DNA from 2 places in the Pseudoalteromonas sp. K222D genome. Region 1 is predicted to be linked to the other one. Evidence: riboswitches for the same ligand, from Rfam matches in the RefSeq annotation. Region 1 holds a riboswitch; the other holds the start of a gene.
What was found. A riboswitch is a leader RNA that binds a small molecule or an ion and turns the genes downstream of it on or off. The one in region 1 is predicted to bind lysine.

Region 1 (6,653 bases):
AATTAAACCCGGCGTTATCTAAGCATTGAATAATTTTAGACAGCGGATTCGCTTTAACCGCATACCAAAGTTTTACCTCGGTTTGTGCGACCAATTGTGCCAAGTGACTATTTAGCGTATCTAGGTCGTAAACAAAAAATGGGCTATCGAGTTGGCTTGATAATTCATTAATTGCCGTTTTAACGCCCGTGCTCAAAAAGCTCATTAACGTAAAACCTCTTCAAGTAGTAATGATGCATCACTTTGCTCATCGCGGTACTTAACAATTAACGCGCACGACATGCTTAAACCTTGTGCACGCGCCCATTCGTTTGAAGCAGGGCGAGAGCCTGGTATTACAATAGCGTACTCAGGAATTGGCTCGCCTTTGTCTAGTTGGCGCTCGTTTACACAGTCGTAAACCGGAATTGTGGCCGATAAACGCACACCAGGGGCAAGTACTGCGCCTTTTTTAATTACTACGCCTTCAACAATTACGCAGCCTGCGCCAATAAATGCATCATCTTCAACTACCACTGGGCTGGCACCAATTGGCTCTAACACACCGCCAAGTTGCACGGCTGCGCTAAGGTGGACATTTTTACCTACTTGCGCGCACGAGCCAACTAAAGCGTGACTATCTACCATAGTGCCTTCGTCAATGTATGCGCCAATATTTACATACGCTGGTGGCATAATAATAGTGCCTTTAGCTACATAAGCACCACGGCGAACGCTTGAGCCACCCGGGACCATACGTACGCCATCGGTGGCACTAAACTGTTGTGGCGCTAAGTTATGTTTATCAACAAAGCCACCGACAAATTCGGTGTTTGTACCATTTTTAAAGGCTTCTAAAATACCTTGTTTTACTGCAACGTTAGCCTGCCATTGGCCGCTTTCGTTTTGTGATGCTGCGCGTACTGCGCCCGACTCTAAATTATTTAATAGTTCTAACCAGCTCATTATAAAAACCTATGTTTAATGCCAAGATAAAATGGTGTTGTTTGCTTGTTCAATGCACGTTGTTTGCGTTAATTCGAGGTGAGTTAACGGTGGGCGTAAATACGAACTCGTTAATCGCCCTTGTAAATGCATGAGTACTTTAACGGGAATGGGGTTTGCTACAGTGAACAAGCTACTGATTGCGCTTGACCACTGAGTAAATAAATTGGGGTATTGGCCACTTAGGCTACGCTGTACAAATTCGTGAGTTTGTAGCGGCCAAGCATTAGCTGCTACCGATACCAGCCCTTTAGCGCCGGCTTGGGCAAAGTAGGGCATAAGCGCATCGTCGCCGCTAAAAATAGCTAAGTTAGGAGCCGCTTGACGGTAAGCTTCAAATTGCGCAATGTTGCCACTGGCTTCTTTAAGTGCCCATAGGTTTTTATGTTGTTGTAGGTTTTGAATGGTTGCCACTGGAATATCGACAGCGCTTCGCCCTGGTACGTTATAAAGCATACAAGGGTGTTTACTTATATTTAAAAGGCTTTCAAACCAATGGGTTTGCCCAATTACACCGGGCTTTGCATAAAGCGGCGAGCCAAGTAAAAAGCTATGAATAGGCAAGTGGTTACAGTATTCAACCCAGGCTAATTGCTGTTTGAGGTTCATACCACCTACAGCCACCATTAAGGGTACATTAGGCGATAATTGGCACACGTGCTCAACAATGGCTTGTTGCTCTTTAAGTGTTAAGGCTAAGCCTTCACCTGTGCTGCCTAGTAATAAAATAGCATTATTGGCAGCGGCTTGCTCAGCAACCAAAGTGGTTAAGGTGCCATAGTCGATTGTACCGTTTTGATTAAACGGAGTAACGAGCGCCGTCCAGACTGAGTAGTCATCTAAATTAAAGTTTTTGATCATCTCTCGCGAACTTATAGAATGTTCGGTGAGTTAAGAAGCTATATAGGAAAGAGCCGCATTAACATCGTTCGAACAAATACCCACGTGTAGGGTATGTTATAATTCGAAGAGCGAATGGGCTTAAATAATAGGGCGCACGGCCTTATTATACTAAGACCAGAAGCTCTCCACCAAACTAATAAGCTACGTTTAAATAGCTATTGGTGACAGTCGCTAGGATTCAACCTAGTCGCCCGAAACAACAATGACACAAATATTGTTGTTTCTCGGCGTTGATTCCCCTTACGTATGCTCAATGGAGTTTGTGCTCCTAACATACGCTACCTGAATAACGCACCTCTTCCAGCCCTTTATATTTGTACTGCTAGCAATACAAATATAATTAAATAGGGTAAGTGCGATGATTAAATCATTTTAGCCATCTGGGTGTCAAGCAGCTAAGTGCAGATAGTGTCATCGATTTTGGTAACGGTTACGTATAAGGACGATTTCCCTTAAACTAGGGGGTAATCGCGGCGCGAAATTTGTAACTGCAAAATAAGGTTTCAAGCAGATGGAAAAATTTAATGATATTTATCAGCGAGCAGTAGAGCGAAAAGGCTCAACACAAATGCTACAGCAACTACTCGCTAAACCTGCATCTAAGCGACAATTAGTAGCTTTAAGTGATGATGATTGGCTGGAAGAGTTTACGCGCAAGGTTTTTCAAAGTGGCTTTTACTGGTCGGTTATTAACAGCAAGTGGGCAGGCTTTAGAGAGGTTTTTTGGCAGTTTAGCGTTGAAAAATTATTAATGATGCCACCCGATATGTTGGAGCAAAAAGCCAGCGACGAGCGTATTGTTCGCAATTATAAAAAAGTAAAAACGATCCCCGAAAATGCGTTCATGATCCATGAGGTTACCCAGCAACATGGTAGCTTTAGTCAGTTTATTGCAGACTGGCCAAGTGAAGATATTATTGGTTTGTGGGCGTACTTAAAAAAACACGGTGCACGCTTGGGTGGAAATACCGGCCCTTATACTTTGCGTGCATTGGGTAAAGACACCTTTTTATTATCGCGGGATGTTGAGAGTTATTTGCGCGCGCACAAAATTATTGATGGTGGCTTACAAACTAAAAAGTCGTTAACTGCAGCGCAAGCGTTCTTTAATGAATTACAGCAACAAAGCGGTTTGAGCATGCAAGAGCTAAGCTTAATTATAGCCTACAGTGTAGGCGATAATCGTGTAGGTATAAGCCAACAACAGTAGAGGGTAGTTATGAATTTAATGCCAAGGTACAGACAAGTAGCCGACAATTTTGCAATTGAAGATCGCCCATCTAAGGTGGCCGCCCCACAGCTATTACTATGGAACGACAGCTTAGCTAAAGCGTTTAATATTAATGTAGTTCCTGAATTACGGGCCAGTACTTTTAGCGGCAACGAACAGCAAGCAATTGCAGCGGTTGCACTGGGATACTCAGGGCATCAATTTGGACATTTTTCACCACGTTTAGGCGACGGGCGTGCTCATTTTCTAGGTGCAGTAGAGGATGCGCAAAACCAGTTGTGGGACATTCAATTAAAAGGCTCTGGTGCCACTCCTTACTCTCGTGGTGGCGATGGCCGCTGTGCACTTGGCCCAGCAATTCGTGAATATATAATGAGCGAAGCAATGCAAGCGTTAGGTATTAAAACTACGCGCTGCTTAGCTGTGGTTGGTAGTGGCGAAACCGTGTACAGAAACCCACCTCAACCTGGCGCTATTGTAACGCGCTTAGCCAGTAGCCATATTCGTGTTGGCTCGTTTCAGTATTTAGCAACGCAAGGCGACGTTGCAGGGCTTAAAAACCTTGCCGACTTAGCTATTGAGCGTCATTACCCAAAAATTCAAGCAACAGGACCTGAGCGCTATTTAGCATTTTTAGCTGCAGTGATTAAAAACCAAGTTGAGCTGGTGGTTAGTTGGATGCGAGTAGGCTTTATACATGGGGTAATGAATACCGATAATACGCTGGTTAGCGGCGAAACTATCGACTATGGCCCATGTGCCATGATGAACAGCTTCGATTTTGATACCGTGTTTAGCTCTATTGATAAGCAAGGGCGTTATGCATTTGGTAATCAACCTAATATTGCTAACTGGAACTGCGCCCGCTTAGCTGAGAGTTTAATACCGCTTGTAAATGATGACGACGAACAAGCTGTGGCGTTAATGACCCCAATAATAGATGGTTTTGCTGAGCAATTTAATGTTGAATTTAGTGCAATGTGGGCAACAAAACTGGGCTTAGCTGGCACAGATACAGCCGATAAAGAGTTAATTGCAGAGCTATTACAGTTATTAAAAGAGCACCAACTCGACTATACCAACACGTTTGATGCACTAACCGAGTCTTTAACAGGTGGAGTGAGCATCCCAGAGGTATTAGTTCAGTGGGCCGGTAAGTGGCAAAAACGTACCGATGATCGCAGCTATACCGTAATGCGCGCAGCTAATCCGCGAGTTATTCCTCGTAACCATGTGATCGAAAAAATACTTAGTGAGTATAATAAGACTGGCTCAAGTGAATTACTGCATGAGTTTATGCAGGTTATGCACACACCTTATGAAAATACTGACAAATTGGCAAAATTTCAGGATGCACCTAGCAGTGATAAAGAGTATTATACTTTTTGTGGTACTTAATTATTAGATTGAAATTTAAGTTGCTGATTATTAAAGGTCATTTAGCGGCCGTAGCGCTGCTTTATTATTGAGCACAATAAACTGAGCTGATATTATTGATATGAATTTAAAGCTAGGAGCTTGGAGCTCAATATAAACTCAGCTAGTGAAGTCGGTATGGTTATTTAATAAATTTAGATACCAGCGATAGTATTTATTATCTAGGGGTTGGGTAAAGTAATTAATATGTCCTAAACTTACTGATACTTGTATATAGAGTGTTGAAAACGAATTAATTTATCTTTTGTTAAGTATTGATTAATAAAGGATCAGGTAATATTAATAAAACTGGTTGAGCTAGAACGAATTAGCTATATTTTTTTAATTGTTAAAATGGGAAGAAAACAATGAAATTAAAATCACTTACAATCGCAATCGCGTTAGCTGCAACTAGCGCATCAGCATTTGCAGCAGAAAAAACTGAAGGTTTTTACATTGGTGTGTTCGGTGACTATTACGATGCATCTTGGAAAAACTTAAACATGCACCAAAACTTGGAAGTTAATGAATCTGCAAGTTGGGGTGCTGAAGTTGGCTACCGTTTCAGTGATTACTGGAGTGCACGTCTTGAGTATGCAGATATGGACTTTAATGCATTTCTTAAAAATCCGATTCCTAATGGTAATCGTAACGACGTAGACGGCGAGCGTTTTGGTGTTGATGCACTTTACCACTTTGGTGGCGGTCCTTTCTATGGTTTATTTGGTATTAAAGAAGTAAAAGTAGCAACAGATAATACTTTCTTAAACGCAGGTGTTGGTTACCAGCACTTCATTACAGACGGCTTATTTGTTAACGCAGAAACATCTGTTTATCAAGGTCTTGACCGTGGTTATACCGATGTGAACGCTAAACTAGGTATTAACTACTTATTTGGTCAAAGCTCAGTAGCAGAAGAGCCAGTTCAACCAGCTCCAGAGCCAGTAATTGTTGAAGTTGCACCAGTAGATAGCGACAACGATAACATTCCAGATGCAGATGATCAGTGTCCTAACACACCAATGACAGATGCAGTTGATGGCACAGGTTGTACTTTATACGAAGATAAAGAAGTAACTGTAAGCTTATTAGTGACTTTCCCTAATAATACATCTGCAGTATCTACACAGTACTTAAACGATATCGATAAAGTAGCTGAGTTCTTAAAAGAGTACCCAGATACAACTGTTCTTTTAGAAGGTCATACTTCTTCTGTAGGTAAAGCATCTTACAACAAGTGGTTATCTAAAAAACGTGCTGACGCAGTAGCTAAAAAATTAGTAGCTGATGGCGTAGCAGAAGACCGTATTACTACAGTTGGTTTAGGTGAAGAGCGTCTTAAAAATGAAGCGAACACTAAAGCAGCACACGAAGAAAACCGTCGTGTAGAAGCGCATATCAAAACGATTAAAAACGTTAAAGTTTTACGTTAATAAAATCGATTGAATTACAAAAACCCAGCTTTATGCTGGGTTTTTTTATGCCTACTAAAAACTTAAATTAAAAATTAATACTAATGATTCTTACTTAATAAACATTCATAGAAATTGATTTTACTTTATCTACTATTCATAATACTTATAGTCGGTATAATCAGTTGCTGAACTGGATAGATTTTCATCTACCCACAAAAGCTTTATAATTAAGCGTTAGAATACTATAAGTATTGGGTAACATTGCGCTTATGAAGCGCTACCGAATACTTTCACGTCACCAAGAGGGCAATATTGTGCTACAAGAATATCGTAAACACGTAGAAGAACGTGCCGCGTTAGGTATCGTACCAGCGCCATTAGATGCTCAGCAAACGGCTGATCTTATTGAATTAATCAAAACTCCACCGGCTGGTGAAGAAGAGTTTATTCTCGACTTATTTGCTAATCGTGTACCGGCAGGTGTTGATGATGCAGCTTATATCAAAGCAGGATTTTTAGCGGCAGTTGCTAAAGGTGAAACTAATTCTCCACTACTTTCTAAAGAAAAAGCGGCAGAATTATTAGGTACTATGCTAGGCGGTTACAATATCGCACCTATGATAGACCTACTTGATGACGACACACTTGCACCTATCGTAGTAAAAGGCCTTTCAAACACATTATTAATGTTTGATGCATTTTAC
Region 2 (6,653 bases), on a different contig from region 1:
ACATAAATAGCAGGCACAATGAGTAAACCAGCTAAAAAGGCCACACTGGTATCGAGTAGTGCTACGCTGGCAGTCAGTTTTGGTAAGTTAGCACCGGGTTTTAAATACGAGCCGTAAATCATCATACAGCCCACACCTAGCGATAAGGAGAAAAAGGCTTGCCCCATAGCTGCAATAATTAAGTTAGGGTCGAGTATTTGGCTAAAATCAGGTATTAAATACGCTGCAAAGCCATCACTTGCACCATCTAGCGTTGCAATATAAATAATTAAACCAATTAGCAATACTAGTAGCACCGGCATTAAACGCCGTGACCAGGTTTCAATACCCGATTTAACCCCTTTTAAAATAATACTCGCGGTTAAAATAAGCATAAGTGGGGTAAACACAAAATTACGCAGCGCAGAGTCGCTGTGTAAAAATTCGCTAGCGCCGCTAAAGCCTAAAAATGTAGTTACGGGTTCAATAGCATACGACAGCATCCACCCCGCCACTATTGAATAAAAGCTAAGCATTACAATAGCGCCGCCAAGGCCAATATAACCTGCAGCCGCGCCTACTTTAGGGGCTTTATTTTGCCATGCTTGCCTAAGTGCTTTTACCGGATTAGCTTGGGCGTAATACCCTAAATACAGCTCGGTATATAAAGCCGGCAAAGCAAGTAAAAATATAACAATAAAGTAAACCAGTAAAAAAGCACCGCCACCATGATTAGCAGCCTGCGTAGGAAAACCCCATATATTACCTAAACCTACCGCTGCGCCAGCGGCGGCCAATACAAAACCAAGTCGACTTTGAAAACCATCACGCACTTGTGTCATACACCTACAAATCTGTTATTATTTTAGCTGTTGTGAATTAAACCATATTTCATCGCGCCTTAGTAATAAAAATGTACCTAGCGCGCACAACAACTAACAACCGCTCACTATATGTTCAGCTTATGCATACAAGCAGGTAATCGGTATTAAATTTTATTATTATTTTGAGCGTTTATGAGTTCACTTTACTTTAAAAACACCCTGCAAATTAATCAGCCTTTTAGTAACAATAAAAGCCCTATTTTATTGTTTGACGCTAAAACGCTCGATATAAGCCAATATAATTTTCCTGATTATTTAAGCCCTTTTGAGCTGCAAATAATAAACCGCCGTAAAAGCGTATCGGCCAAGCAAGAATATTTAGCCACGCGATTATTACTTAAGTATTTAGTTATAACCTCGCACCCTAATATGGCGGGCATTAAGCCGTGTAATATAAGTTCAGAGTTTAACCTACAAACAAGTAAATTAGCGCTACACATTAATAACAGCCACACCGTTATTAATACCTGTATATCGCATTCTAATGGTTTTGTTGGCGCTGCACTTAACCCTACAAAAGCCCAGTTTGGTTTCGATATTGAAAAAATAAGCACAAAGCGCCCATTTGAAAAGCTCGCAAAGCATTTTTATCATACCGATGAAATTGCGCTGATCACCAAGCCTGCCAATGCAGAGGATCAAGCTAAACACTTTTTTAGAATTTGGACCTTAAAAGAAGCGCTCGCTAAAGCCACCAGCCGCCCTATTGCCAAGTTGCTAAGCCCTAATGTGTTTACTGAATTAACTTGCGCGCAGCTTAATGCCAGCAGTGCTGTGGTGGGTAAGTTTGATATAAGTGTAGTGAGTGAAAAAAGCACTGACTGGCAGTGCTCTCTTATTAATTTAGCTGTATTAGGCCGCGCAATCGCTCTCTAATAGTCGGCTATGAATAGCTTGCACTACGTTGTCGGATTCGCCTTGCTCGACCAAAAAGCACAAGTTATGCTTACTTGCACCGTGGCAAATTAGCCGTATATTAAAGTCACTTAATACCTGCATTAAGTTCATTTCATGCTGGCGTAACTGTATTTCTGAGCCAATAAGCGCCACTAAAGTTAAGTTATTTTCTACCGATACATGGCAAAACTCAGCAAGTTTATCTAAACACCCCTGATCAAGCTCTGGGCGCGATGCATTAGGCGCGTTATCAAGCGTTATTGCTACGCTAATTTCAGAGGTGGTCACTAAATCTACCGAAATATTAAACTCACTTAAAATAGTAAATACTCGTGCTAAAAAGCCACTAGCTAATAGCATTTCTGGGCTTTTAAGTGTAAGTAATATTTGGTTTTTACGTTGTGTTACTGCGCGAATTCCTGGCAGTTGCGACTTTTCACGCTCAATCCAAGTACCACCACGCTCAGGTTCACGGCTCGACCCTACAAACACATTAATATGGCTGCGGCTGGCGGGTAAAATAGTTGCCGGATGCAATACTTTTGCACCAAAGGTAGCCATTTCGGCAGCTTCATCAAAACTGAGGCGTGCAATAGGCGTGGCTTTTACGCATAAACGCGGATCGGTACTAAAAATACCCACTACGTCAGTCCAAATATGTACACTTTTGGCATGAATAGCCTCGGCCAATAATGCCGCGCTGTAGTCTGATCCACCGCGCCCTAAAGTGGTCGTTTGGCCGTGCTCGTCGCTGCCAATAAAGCCCTGTGTAACAATTACTTGATCGTCTAACAGCGGAATAAGTAATGCGCTTGCTGCTTGTGCAGTAGCTGCAACATTAGGAGTTGCTTTACCAAATTGACTGTCGGTTTTAAGCACTTGGCGCACGTCAAAGCGTATTGCATTTAAACCTTTTGAGCGCAGCACTTGGGTAAATAAATAAGTTGATAATCGCTCGCCAAAACTTAATAGCTCGTCATGTAGCGCTTTTGTTTGTAACGTTTGGCTGGCTAGTTTTTCAAATGCCGCTAACGTCTGGGCAAAGCCCTGCTCTAAATCGGTATCTAAACTCAATTCAGCTAAAATAGCCTGCTGAATCGCTAGCACACCGTTAATATGCGCTTGGCGCTCATCTTCGCTAAGGCTGCTATTACACAGCTCAACTAAATGATTAGTGACTCCTGCGCTGGCGCTTAGTGCAACAATACGCACGCTTTTATCTGCTACTATTATTTTACTACTGTGATCCATAGCTGCAAAGTTAGCTACGCTGGTGCCGCCAAATTTAGCAACGGTATAATTTGATTTGTTGCCTAATACTACATGTGGCACTGATTGGGTTGTCATTTCGTCTCCTTTCACGGCATCCAAACCGTAATAAAACAAGAAGAACTTGGCAGCAAATATAAGGTAAGAAAATTCACTGCCAGAAGCTCTCCACCTATATTGGTGACAGTTTTGAGGATTCAGCCCCATAAACCGAAAAATAACGACGACGACGTGTTATTTTTCTCGGCGAGTACTTCCCTCTTTAATGCTCAACGGCGTTCGTCACCTCACATTAAATACCTAAGTATCGCACCTCTTCTGAATGTTGTATTAATGGCTATTTCAGCAATCACTAATAAAACAAAACCCCAGCAATATATTGAAAAGCTCAATACTTTACTGGGGCTTTGAAAGTTATCGTTTAGACATCTAGCTGTCAAGCACTTTAATAACTAATATTAAACAAAACCAGCCATAAAATAGGAGCCGGTATAGCCTACGGTGTAACAAATTAATAAATAAAACGACAAACGTAAGTAGTTCATAAAGGTCAGTTCTTTAACTTTACTCATGGCAATAATACCCGCCGCTGAGCCTATAATTAACATAGAGCCCCCTACGCCTGTGGCATAGGTAAACGACAGCCAATGCTGTTGTGTCATTACTATATCTGCTTTTAATAACGCGGCTGTAAGTGGTACGTTATCAACGCCTGCCGACAATATACCCATTAAATAGTTTGCGTATTCAGGTGCCATTATTGTGTACAGGTCGCTAAAGTGGCTTAACATACCAACTTCTTTTAGCGCTCCTACCAGTAATAATACACCTACAAAAAACAACAAGGTGTCGTATTCTATTTCACGAATGAAATCTATCATGTCTTTGTTTATGTCTTTTTTGCGCATTAAAAATTGCGCTACTAAAAACATCATAGACAAACCAAACAAAAAGGTAAGCAATGGCGGTACACTGTATAAAACACTCAGTGTTAAGGTAGCAATAACCGTAGATAAGAAGATAACTGCAATTGTAATATCGGTTTTTTCAATGCGTTTTTGCTTCGTTTTAGTAAAGTCGAGCTGGCCATTTAAGCCTATTGATAATAGTGCTGCTAACAGCATCACACTTACAAATGCTGGCCCAATTAACAATAACAAATTGCTAATAGTTACTTTGCCATCTAAAAATATCATTAACGTGGTTACATCGCCGGTAATTAACGACACACCACCGGAGTTAACCGCAAAGATAATCAGCGTGGCGTATCTAATTAGCTTTTTGGCTTCAAGTTTTAATGATAAAACCACCGCTAAAGATATAAGCGTAGCGGTTACGTTATCGGAAATAGAAGAGAATATAAATGCAAAAACACCAACCAAAAACATTAACTTACGTTCGCTAATTCGTTTTGGCATAATCCGGTTAACAATATTTTCGATAAACCCTTTTGAGTTTAAATAGGCAACAAAGGTCATTGCCGCCATTAAAAACAACCATAAGGAGGCAATTTCTAAAATATTATGATTAAGGAGTGATTGAATCGTATCAGGGCTTTGCCCATTAATAGGGAAGATAAAAGAGATAATCCAGCAGAGCGTACCAAAAAAAAGTGTCGTTTTAGCTTTGTTTACGTGGATTATATCCTCAATAACGATCAGCAAAAATGCAATCGCTATTAAAGTCAGGATAATAGAGGAAACCATGATAATTGAACAACCTTTGGAATAATGTAAAAATTGAACCTATGAAGAAAATAGAGCCGCACATTTCGTGTGCCTATTTTCGGTGCGGATGTTATCACTATGACCTGGTAAAAACTATTATTAAATCGTTGTAAAAACGAATACCATATAGCTATCAGCGCTATTAAAATTACGAATAACTAGCTTATTTAGCTACTTATTTAACAACATACTAGGATGTATAAACGCCTTATGATCCCAGCTAAAAAGCTATTAAATACCCTTAGCGAACATTGGGGGGTGCTAGAGCTATTATTTAAACGTTTTAAAATGGCAGACTTTAGTATTAAAGATTTGCAAAATGCCATTAAACAAAAACAACCTACATGGCATAACGAGCGTATTTATAAAGAAACTAATCGCTTGTTAAATCAAGATATTATAATTCCTTTAGCGAAATCTTCGCAGCTTGAAATAAACCGTGCCATTGCCGACTTTGCTACATTTTTACTGCAAGAAGAACATTTAGGTTTAGCACAAGAAATTAGCGTATTAGTAGAGGATTTAGCCCGCCTTGGCGATCGCTTAGCTAACGCGGGCGAAGTGGAAGACTTTGACGACTTACGCCGTTTTAGCCGTATTATGGATGATCGGGTGCGCAAAATAATGAAACTGTACGCACACAACGAAAACGCCATTTTAAATATTGTTGAGCAAGCTAAATCTAATAACGCGGTGCAATCGCTGCAAAAGCGTTATAAAGCGGTAATAGAAGCGTTTGACGAATACATAGAGCCAATGCTAGAAATGGTTGATATTCGAGGCGATTTTCATGCCTGCTTTAACCTTATAGAGCAGCAAATTAGTACACAAATAGAGCGTATTGAGCAATCGGGTAAAGCATATACCGACAAACGCATGCTAGAGCAATTACGTACCCGTATTCTCGAAATGCATTTAATCGGCCGCGAAAGCCTGCGTAAAAGTGCCGACATGCTTATGCCACTGCGTGAAGAACTACGCCGTAATAACTTAATTACCCGCCAAGCTGCAAAAGTGCTTGGGTTAGTGCGTAAAAATGGCGTAGACAACATGCTAACTGCGGTGCAACCGCATTTTGTGAGCGACGCACAGCGTTACTCGCTGGGGCAACAACGCCATATAGTTGCCTATATGGCAAGTTTGGTTGAGTTTGAGCATCAAGAATATCAATTGCCTGATCAGCAAGATGTACCGCCTTTTCAAACGCCAAATATTCCCGATTACAACGATGTTAAAAGCAGCTTTGCAAAACGCTTCAATACAAAACGTAAAAAGCCGCAACCATTGCTGCAATTTTTAGACGAAAGTTACCCCGATTTAGATGCCGAAGAAATGCTGTTTTTGTATCAAAAATTAGTGAGTGACAACGAGCTTGAAAAAAGCCAAAGCGATGAAAAAGCGCGCTTTAAAATTGCCGGTCAGTATTTTTCTCTTTATCCCTATAATTCACAGCCGCAAACACCTAGTAAGGCAGATGAGTAATCACCATGACACAAATAAACTTAAACGAGCTTACCCACTTACAAGCAATTAATAAAAAATTAGTGGCGGGTTATCATATTTGCGAACAAGACAACCTAATGTGGCAAGAGCTGGATCAAAACATAGACGCGTACAGCGCGCTATTTAGCGCCCTAGGTAATGAGCTAAAACACGACAGCCGTGGCTTTTATTACTTTAGCAGCGACGAAAGTACACCCAATATGGGCAAAATATCCCGTGCTATTGCGCTCACTATTTATATTTTAATTGAGCACTACGCCAACACCGGCAAAGACCCAATGCGCGCCTTGTTCGACGAAGTAAACGATTTAGAGTTAATGCAAACCTTAGTGCAAATTAACAAACACTTGTTTGATCAACTAGAGATATTTTCGGGTTCAGATCTGCGCAAAGA

Region 2: linked by a shared signal. The riboswitch ahead of lysC (lysine-sensitive aspartokinase 3) and the one ahead of dapA (4-hydroxy-tetrahydrodipicolinate synthase) in region 1 are both predicted to bind lysine.

The regions. Positions count from the first base shown of each region.
Region 1 covers NZ_JAGGDL010000012.1:39,457-46,109, forward strand. The annotation lists gene J5X91_RS08245 (PLP-dependent decarboxylase) at 1-205, opposite strand, end outside; gene J5X91_RS08250 (2,3,4,5-tetrahydropyridine-2,6-dicarboxylate N-succinyltransferase) at 205-945, opposite strand; gene dapA (4-hydroxy-tetrahydrodipicolinate synthase) at 961-1,845, opposite strand; lysine riboswitch at 1,998-2,195, opposite strand; gene J5X91_RS08260 (DNA-3-methyladenine glycosylase I) at 2,399-3,097, shown strand; gene J5X91_RS08265 (protein adenylyltransferase SelO family protein) at 3,107-4,516, shown strand; gene J5X91_RS08270 (OmpA family protein) at 4,903-5,967, shown strand; gene acnB (bifunctional aconitate hydratase 2/2-methylisocitrate dehydratase) at 6,264-6,653, shown strand, end outside.
Region 2 covers NZ_JAGGDL010000003.1:78,493-85,145, forward strand. The annotation lists gene J5X91_RS03055 (sodium-dependent transporter) at 1-821, opposite strand, end outside; gene J5X91_RS03060 (4'-phosphopantetheinyl transferase superfamily protein) at 996-1,739, shown strand; gene lysC (lysine-sensitive aspartokinase 3) at 1,716-3,107, opposite strand; lysine riboswitch at 3,183-3,355, opposite strand; gene nhaD (sodium:proton antiporter NhaD) at 3,488-4,735, opposite strand; gene J5X91_RS03075 (hypothetical protein) at 4,967-6,238, shown strand; gene J5X91_RS03080 (hypothetical protein) at 6,244-6,653, shown strand, end outside.